Regions from separate parts of the Kitasatospora sp. NPDC048239 genome, predicted to be linked through region 2. Evidence: riboswitches for the same ligand, from Rfam matches in the RefSeq annotation. Region 2 holds a riboswitch; each other region holds the start of a gene.

Region 1 (2,191 bases), on a different contig from region 2:
ACCCGGCGGCCTGCGGCGGTGAGCAGCGGGTGCAGGTGCCGGTACGCGGTCCGGCTGTCGAGCATCCCCGGCAGGAGGACGACCGGGGCTCCGTCGCCCTGCACGGTGTCGTCGTACGCCAGCCGGCCGCCGGGAACGTCGAGGAACTGCGTGGTGGGGGTGCTGGAGCCGGTCATCGTGGGCCTCCTCGGTCCGCCGTGCACGTCATCGGCGGGTTCCGCCGATAGCCACAAAGCTAAGGCTAATAGCCTTAGCCGTCAAGCTATCGACCGCGGAGTCTTTCGGGCGCGCCGGGTGCGGCTCCGCCCCGGTCGGCCCCGGGCGGCTCAGACTCCCTCCACCTTGAACGGGTCGTGCTCGCTGAGCAGCTTCTCCAGCCGGGCCTGGTCCACCCGGGTGACGATCTCGTTGGTCTCCTGCCGGTCCCGGATCACCTTGGCCAGGGTGAACGAGGAGGTGACGGTGTAGAGCAGGCCCAGCCCGAGGAAGGCCCGCGTCCAGGCGTCGACCGGGAGGTAGGCGATCCCGATCGCGAGGGCGACGCCGGACAGGGCGAAGGACAGGACGGCCTGGATGTAGTACGCGGACGTGGTGCGCGACTGCACGGGTGCGTTCATGGCGCCAGGATGGCGGCGCCGGGGCGGGCCGCACATGAGTAGAAGTACTCAACCCGGCGTCCGTTCGTTGACGTCTCATCACGTTCGGTAGTGTCAGTTGTGCTCAAGCCTCACAAATCGCCCATCAGGTCACGTACTGCCCGGGCGGTCTCAGGTCGTCCCACCCGGATGGCTTGGAATCAGGGGCTCCTAGGATTAACGTTTGATAACGCAGCGCGGTCGGCAACGCCGTACCCAAACGGCACCGTGCGCCGTCGCCTAATCCCGACGACCCGCCTCCGGGCAGGTCAGGGAGCCGGGGAACCACGTTCCTTGGGGTGAATCGGCCAGGCCCAGGCCCGGCCGTAGGAGACCTTCCTGCTCCGAACCCGTCAGCTAACCCGGTAGGCGCGAAGGAAGGAAAGGAGCGCGCCTCCGTGGCGTCGACGCACTCTCCGGCACACCTGCCCGGCTCCGGCTCGGGCACCCAACTGCTCGACCACCCCTGGCCGCCCGCCCACGGCGGCGGATACGGCGGCCCGGCCGACGAGCAGGCCCCGCAGCCCGCCGACACCAACCGGCACCGGATGCCCCGCCAGACCCGCGGGACCGCGCCGCTGCTCGGCGTCACCGCCGTCGCCGCCACCCTCGGTGCCACCGGCTTCGCCTCCGCCACCCCGGCCGCCGCGCCCGCCATCGAGACCCCGGACGAGGCGCCGGTCGCGCTCTCCGCGGACCCGGGCCTCGCGCTCGCCGCCCGCATCCAGCAGCAGGCCGACAGCCAGCGCACCGCCGCCGACGAGACCGCCCGCCTGCAGGCCGCCAAGGAGGCGGAGGCCAAGCGCGCCGCCCAGCAGGTGGAGGCCAGGCTCGCCGCCGAGGCCGCCGAGAAGGCCAAGCTCGCCGCCGTCAACCTGCCGGTGCGCGACTACAACCTCTCCGCCCACTACGGCCAGAGCGCCTCCTACTGGGCCCACCTGCACACCGGCCTGGACTTCGCCGCCGACACCGGCACCCCGGTGTACGCGGTCGGCCAGGGCACCATCACCTCGGCCGGCTGGTCCGGCTCGTACGGCTACCGGATCGTCGAGACGCTGCCCGACGGCACCGAGATCTGGTACTGCCACCTCTCCTCGATCATCAAGGGCTCCGGCAAGGTCGTCCCCAACCAGCAGATCGGCAAGGTCGGTGCCACCGGCAACGTGACCGGCCCGCACCTGCACCTGGAGGTCCGCCCCGGCGGCGGCGCCCCGGTCGACCCGGAGACCTGGTTCGAGCAGCGCGGCATCACGCCCTGACGCAGGGCCCCAAGCCCTAGGGCCCAAGGTCGAAGGCGCCCCGGTCCACTGCGGACCGGGGCGCCTCGCGCTACCCCTGGGGGCGGCCGCGCTACTCCTGGGGCAGCCGCGCCAGGTAGGCGTCGATCTCCTCCTGCCCCGGCTCCGGCGCCAGCTCCGGGTACTCCGTCACCAGCAGCTGCGCCAGCCCCGGCACCGTCCACTCGCCCGACAGCTCCAGCGCCACCTCGACCGCGGCCTCCTCGAACGCGCCGAAGTCCCCGGCGAGCTCGTCCGGCATCGGGCGGCCCAGTGCGT
Region 2 (2,191 bases):
TCTTGGCGGCGCCGTCCAGCCGCAGGTAGCCGGCGCCGCCCACCCACAGGCCGGTGTCGGTGTCGACCACCTGCATGCCGTCGCCCTGGAAGCGGCGCTCGTCGACGGCGGGGAAGCGGACGGTGTGCACGGCGGCGCCGTCGGGGGCGAGGGCGAGGGTGCCGCGGATCTCGACGTTGCCGGCCGAGGCGAGGGTGAGCGTGCGGTCGGCGGCGAAGGTCAGCGCTCCGGTCGGTTCGACCAGCAGGGAGGCGACGGTGGCGTCGGTGTCCAGCAGCACCCGGTCGGTGATCCGGACGGCGCTCCCCGGGCCGGGGACGGCGCCGCCCCAGCCGGCCGGATCCGACCAGCGGCGGCCGCCCTGGTCGACGGTGGGTGCGGCGGCGGGCTGCTCGGGCGGCGCCTGGGCGGCGGCGGTGCCGTCGCCGCCGTCCTCGGGCGGTCCGGCGGACGGGTCGGACGGGTCGGCGGTGGCGGGCCCGCCGTGCCGGTGTCCGCCGGGCGCCTCCCCGGCGGCCGGGGCCCCGGTGGCGGCGACCGGCTGCGTCGGCCCGGTCAGCGAGCGGCGCACCACCTCCTCGCCGGCGATCGCGGAGAACACCGTGCCGACGGCGAGCCAGCGCAGCATCGTCCGGCGCGGTACGGGAGTTCGGGCCGCCGCCGACGGAATGTCCGGACTGTGGCGTTTTGCCCGGCGGTGCGCTCCGCGCGCCCTGACGGTCGGCCGTTCGGCGCGCGGGTCCTCGTCCATGGCCATCGTTGCGTAGCCCTCCCCCCAGACGGCTGCGTCGGTTGCGACGCTCTGAAGCATAGGCAGTTGCGCTCATCCGCAAGGGCGTTGCTCGAAAACGGTCATTTCTGATCATGATGGACAGGCGCAAAAGGTCAGGCCGGCACACTGTGACGACCATCACACATGTTTGCGGTTTGAACTTAAGTCTGCTTAACGTGCTCCCCGTTCGTGGCCACACGGACCCAGCTCATCCGCAACGCCGAGTCCTGCCGTCGGTTGCGCTGGCAGCGCAGAACGCACCACGGCAGGAGCGGGGGACCCACAGGTAAGTCGCCCTAGACCGGTCCCGTACCGGTCCAGGGCTAGGGGTGAAGCCGCGTCCACAGCGCGGCCGGGCAACTCCAGCCCGAATCCGACAGCTCACCTCGCAGGCGTGGGAGAGGACCGCGTCACCATGCTGCCCAGCAACGGCACCAGCCTGTCCAGCCGTACCCGCCGCGCGATCGCCACCCTCGGCGTCGTCGGGATCGGCCTCACGATTCCCTGCCTCACCTCCGGCACCGCCTCCGCCGCCTCCGTCGCGACCTGGGACAAGGTCGCCCAGTGCGAGAGCGGCGGCAACTGGAGCATCAACACCGGCAACGGCTTCTACGGCGGCCTCCAGTTCACCTCCAGCACCTGGGCCGCCTTCGGCGGCACCGCCTTCGCGGCGCAGGCCAACCAGGCCACCAAGGACCAGCAGATCTCGATCGCCGAGAAGGTGCTCGCCTCGCAGGGTCCCGGCGCCTGGCCGGTCTGCTCCGTCCAGGCCGGCCTGACCAAGGGCGGCACCCCGGCCGCCGTCGACACCTCGGCCGGTGCGACCGCCGCCAAGCCGGCCGCGCAGACCCCCGCCCCGGCCGCCAAGCCCGCCGCCAAGCCGACCACCCCGGCGCCCGCCGCCAAGCCCGCGGCCCAGGCCCCCGCGGACGCCGCCAAGCCGGCCGCCTCCGACTCCGCCAAGGGCGGCCAGAACTGGCAGCAGTACCGCCAGCAGGACGGCCAGGCGAAGTCCGCCGAGTACACCGTCATCGCCGGTGACTGGCTCTCCGCGATCGCCGACAAGAACAACGTCCAGGGCGGCTGGGAGCGGCTCTACGAGCTGAACCGCGACGTCCTGGCCGACGGCCCGCACGTCATCTACCCGGGCCAGCACCTGGCCCTGCGCGACCGCGGCCAGGCCCAGCAGTCCGAGGAGTCCGGCAAGAACTTCGACTGGTTCAACCGCTCCTCCTCGACCTCGGACCAGGCCGCCGGCTCCACCGCCGCCAAGCCGGCCGCACAGACCCAGGCCCCGGCCGCCAAGCCCGCCGCCCAGGCCGAGACCCCGGCCCCGGCCCAGGCCGCCACCGGCAGCATGGCCGCCGCCGTCTCCTTCGCCCAGTCGAAGGTCGGCCAGGCGTACGTCTACGGCGGCAC
Region 3 (2,191 bases), on a different contig from region 2:
CCACGTGGTGGTTGTCGTTGTAGAAGATCACCAGGTCGCCCGGCTGGGCGTCGGCGATGTTCGAGCCGATCCGGGTGCCGGCGCTGGCCTGCGCCTGCGAGGTGCGCGGCAGCGACACGTCCGCCTGGGCGTACGCCCAGCTGGTTAGGCCCGAGCAGTCGAAGGAGCTCGGACCGGCGGCGCCGTACACGTACGGGGCACCGAGCTTGCTCTCGGCGGCGGCGATCGCGGCGGCGGCGCGCGAGCTGTTGGCGGCGGGCGCGGCCGGCTTGGCCGGCGCGGCGGGCTTGGCCACCGGGGAGGCCGGCGCGGACGGCGCGCCGATGTCGCTGCGGGGGGCGCTGTCGCGGGAGGCCCGCTCGGCGTCCGCCTTCGCCTTCGCCTCGGCCTTGGCGGCGTCCGCCTTGGCCTTCGCGTCGGCGGCGGCCTTGATCTCGGCCTGGCGCAGCGCCTCGCGCTCCTGCTCGGTCAGCGTGTTGAGCAGGTCCTGGGCCTTGGCCAGCTTCGCCTGGACGTCCTCCTTGGACGCCTTCAGCTGCTGGGTGGTGGCCTCGAGCTCGCCGAGCTTGCCCTGAGCCTCGTTGCGGTCCTGGTCGAGCCTGCGCTGCTGCTCCTGCAGGTCCTTCAGCGCACCGGACTGGGTGCTGCTGGCCTGGGTCAGCGCGCCGGCCTGGTTGAGGAAGTTGTCCGGGCTGGTCGAGAGCATCAGCTGGACGGTCGGCGATATGCCGCCGTTGCGGTACTGCTCGCCCGCGAGCTCGGCGAGGCCGCCCTGGGCCTCGGTCACCGAGGCCTGCTGACGCGCCACCTTGTCCTGGAGCTCGCCGACCTGCTTCTGCAGCTCCTGCTGCTTGGCCTGCGCACCGTTGTACTTCTCGGTGGCGACCTCGGCCTGGTCGTTGAGCTGGTCGACCTGCTCCTTGACCTGGTCCTTGGTCGGCGTCGGGTCGGCGTGGGCACCGGACTGCGCGGAGAGGGCGACGGCCGCGGCGGCGGCGGCGGTCAGGATCGAGACGCGGGCGCGGCCGGCGGGCTTGGGACGACGATGGGACGCCACGAAGGCGGACTCCTTCTTCCTACATCCGCCTACCGGGTGAGCTGACGGGTTCGGGCTGGAAGCGTGCCCTACGACGCCTCACCGACCGTTCCACCGGTCGACCTGGCGCCGATTCACCCCGGAGGAACGTGTGGTTCCCCGGCTCCGGTCCACAGCGCCCCCGACTACTGGGCTCCCCGTCGGGCAGAAGACCTGCCCCGCTGCTTCACGAACTCGGCGGTAACCCCCGCCGCCACCCTGAGTGGGTGATCGACTGTGCGGTGGTTCGAATCCCGACCCTAGTGACAGAACCGTGATCCGTTCAAATCCTTGTCAGAAAAAAGACGGAACAAGTCCCAAGTTCATTTGTGAATATGACCGGGCGTGATCGCCGGCATACGCGGAGCTGATCGATTCTCACCATGTGGTCGACCGGCCCCGTCGATGGCGTGTTCCACATCACAGGAGCCCGACATGGGAGTGGGCGTGTCGGTCCGTCAGTAAATGTCCGAATTGAAGGCATTGCAGGGCATTGGCCCTGCAATGCCCGAAGGATCGTCAGACCCGGCGGATCGCGTTGATCTTCATCGCGTCGGCCTTCATCACCTTGACCACGTCACCGGTGTGCGGCGCGTGCACCACCATGCCGTTGCCGATGTACATCCCGACGTGGCTGCGGTCGTCGCGGTAGATGATGAGGTCGCCCGGCTGGGCCTCGGCCAGCGAGGGCACCCGCGAGCCGTAGTTGGCCTGCGCCTGCGAGGTGCGCGGCAGCGAGACGCCGGCCTTCCCGTACGCCCAGACCATCAGCCCGGAGCAGTCGAAGGTGTTCGGGCCGACGTCGCCCCAGCCGTACGGCGAACCCTGCTTGCTCATCGCGTTGGTGACGGCCGCGCCGGCGAACCCGGAGGCCTGCGGCAGGGTGCCGAGGTCGGCCCGGGCCGCGTCGCGCGAGGCGCGGTCGGTCTGCTGCTGGGCGGCCTTGAGGGCGGCCCGGTCGGCGGCGCTGAGCGAGTTCAGCAGCGCCTGGGCGTCCCTGAGCTTCTGGTTGACGTCCGCCTTGGCCTGGTTCAGCTCCTTGGTGGTGTTGTCCAGGGAGGCGAGGACGGCCGCGGCCTCGGTCTTCTGCTGGTCCAGGCGGCGCTGCTGGTCCTG
Region 4 (2,191 bases), on a different contig from region 2:
CGCCTTCCCGCTGCCGATCTACGCGATCTGCGACCTGCTCGGTGTGCCGCCCGAGGACCAGGACGACTTCCGGGACTGGGCCGGGATGATGATCCGCCACGGCGGAGGCCCGCGCGGCGGCGTGGCGCGCGCGGTCAAGCGGATGCGGGCGTACCTGGCGGACCTGATCCACCGCAAGCGGGCGGACCTCGGCGACGACCTGATCTCCGGCCTGATCCGCGCCAGCGACCACGGTGAGCACCTGACCGAGAACGAGGCCGCGGCGATGTGCTTCGTACTCTTGTTCGCCGGCTTCGAGACGACCATCAACCTCATCGGTAATGGCATGTACGCGCTGTTCCGCAACCCGGACCAGCGGGCACTGCTCCAGGGGTCGATCGCCCGCGGCGAGACCGGCCTGCTGGACACCGGCATCGAGGAACTCCTGCGCTACGACGGGCCGGTGGAGCTGGCGACCTGGCGGTTCGCGACCAGTCCGCTGACCATCGGCGGGGTGGAGATCCCGGTCGGCGACCCGGTGCTGGTGGTGCTCGCGGCGGCGGACCGGGACCCGGCGCGGTTCGCCGCCGAGAACACCCTCGACCTGGCCCGCGCCGACAACCCGCACCTCGGTTTCGGCCATGGCATCCACTACTGCATCGGCGCTCCGCTGGCCCGGCTGGAGGGCCGCGCCGCGCTGTCCACCCTGTTCACCCGGCTGCCCGATCTGAGGCTCGCCGAGACTCCGGAGAACCTGCGCTGGCGGGGCGGTCTGATCATGCGCGGGCTTCGCGAACTGCCGGTGGAATTCACGCCGGAGATCCCGGTCGGCACATCGGCTGACGTGCAGTCCGAGGGCCCGCCGGAGGACCCGTCCGGCGACCCCTCCGAGACCTCGACGCGCTGACGGGACGTCGCCGCTACCCCGGTATGGCCGATCTGAACCGCCATCAATCCGGACATATCTGCTCCGTTGGTAGGCGATCGGCCACGCGCCGTAATTTCTATGTGATACCGGCGATATGAGCTTGTGATTGATGTGAGGATCTGTCTACTCTCCCTGAAGTTCGCAGCTGCGGACCTCGTGTGCGGAACGCCGAATCCTGCCCGCCGCTTCACGGGAAACCGACCAGACCCTTGGGCAGGGGCGGGGGACCCAGGTTTAGTGCCGTTCCCCACGGCTTGGGGTGAAGCCGCCCGCGCGGGCTGACAGCCTTCCGCGCGACGCGGCCGGGCCACCTCCCGGTCCGAACCCGACAGCTCACCTCGCAGGCGTGCGGAGAGGGACACCTTCATGCTGTTCGTTGGAACCGGCCGTCACCGTCGTCGCACCCAGACCGAGAAGGCCATCGCCGTCGCAGGCGTGGCAGGCGTCGGACTCGCACTGCCGCTCCTCTCCGCCACCGGCGCCTCGGCGGCCCCCGTCTCCACCTGGGACGCGGTCGCACAGTGCGAGAGCGGTGGCAACTGGAGCATCAACACCGGCAACGGCTTCTACGGCGGTCTGCAGTTCACCCCGAGCACCTGGAAGGCGTACGGCGGCGGCTCCTACGCCCCGCAGGCCAACCAGGCCAGCAAGGCCCAGCAGATCTCCGTGGCCGAGAAGGTCCTCGCCTCGCAGGGCCCGGGCGCCTGGCCCGTCTGCTCGCAGAAGGCCGGGCTGAGCAAGGGCGGCGCGCCGGCCTCCGTCGACACCTCGACGGACGCCAAGCCCGCCGCCCCGAAGCCGGCTCAGAAGCCCGCCGCCCAGCAGCCGGTGGCCCCCAAGCCGGTCCAGAAGCCGGCGGCCCAGAAGCCCGCCGCGCAGCAGCCCGTGCAGCAGTACACCCAGACCCCCGGCTTCTCCGGCCAGTCCGGCTGGGACGCCGACGCCAAGGTGTTCTGGTACCAGAACAACGGCGCCTGGTACTGGACCAGCCACCAGAGCGTCTACCAGCAGTACGCCGGCCAGGCCGGGTACCAGGGCGCGAGCCAGGACACCCGCCCGGCCGCCGCCCCGGCCGCTCCGGCTGCTCCCGCCGCCCAGGCCGCCGCGCCGAGGAGCGGTCACGGCTACACCGTCCAGTCCGGCGACACGCTGTCCACCATCGCCGCCGGCCAGAACCTCTCCGGCGGCTGGCAGGCGCTGTACGACGGCAACCGGGGCACCGTCGGCGGCGACCCGGACCTGATCGTCCCCGGCCAGGTGCTCACCCTCGGCTGACCGCCGCAC

The links. Region 2 has a riboswitch for cyclic di-AMP ahead of ACGFZP_RS11425 (transglycosylase family protein). Riboswitches for the same ligand answer to the same signal wherever they lie in the genome.
Region 1: linked by a shared signal. The riboswitch ahead of ACGFZP_RS07880 (M23 family metallopeptidase) and the one ahead of ACGFZP_RS11425 (transglycosylase family protein) in region 2 are both predicted to bind cyclic di-AMP.
Region 3: linked by a shared signal. The riboswitch ahead of ACGFZP_RS02100 (NlpC/P60 family protein) and the one ahead of ACGFZP_RS11425 (transglycosylase family protein) in region 2 are both predicted to bind cyclic di-AMP.
Region 4: linked by a shared signal. The riboswitch ahead of ACGFZP_RS04870 (transglycosylase family protein) and the one ahead of ACGFZP_RS11425 (transglycosylase family protein) in region 2 are both predicted to bind cyclic di-AMP.

The regions. Positions count from the first base shown of each region.
Region 1 covers NZ_JBICZP010000003.1:24,912-27,102, reverse strand. The annotation lists gene ACGFZP_RS07890 (alpha/beta fold hydrolase) at 1-176, opposite strand, end outside; gene ACGFZP_RS07885 (YiaA/YiaB family inner membrane protein) at 327-617, opposite strand; cyclic di-AMP (ydaO/yuaA leader) riboswitch at 863-1,021, shown strand; gene ACGFZP_RS07880 (M23 family metallopeptidase) at 1,034-1,894, shown strand; gene ACGFZP_RS07875 (hypothetical protein) at 1,986-2,191, opposite strand, start outside.
Region 2 covers NZ_JBICZP010000004.1:17,108-19,298, forward strand. The annotation lists gene ACGFZP_RS11420 (hypothetical protein) at 1-628, opposite strand, end outside; cyclic di-AMP (ydaO/yuaA leader) riboswitch at 981-1,180, shown strand; gene ACGFZP_RS11425 (transglycosylase family protein) at 1,167-2,191, shown strand, end outside.
Region 3 covers NZ_JBICZP010000001.1:475,753-477,943, reverse strand. The annotation lists gene ACGFZP_RS02100 (NlpC/P60 family protein) at 1-1,057, opposite strand, end outside; cyclic di-AMP (ydaO/yuaA leader) riboswitch at 1,068-1,224, opposite strand; gene ACGFZP_RS02095 (NlpC/P60 family protein) at 1,595-2,191, opposite strand, start outside.
Region 4 covers NZ_JBICZP010000002.1:193,297-195,487, forward strand. The annotation lists gene ACGFZP_RS04865 (cytochrome P450) at 1-886, shown strand, start outside; cyclic di-AMP (ydaO/yuaA leader) riboswitch at 1,097-1,268, shown strand; gene ACGFZP_RS04870 (transglycosylase family protein) at 1,274-2,182, shown strand.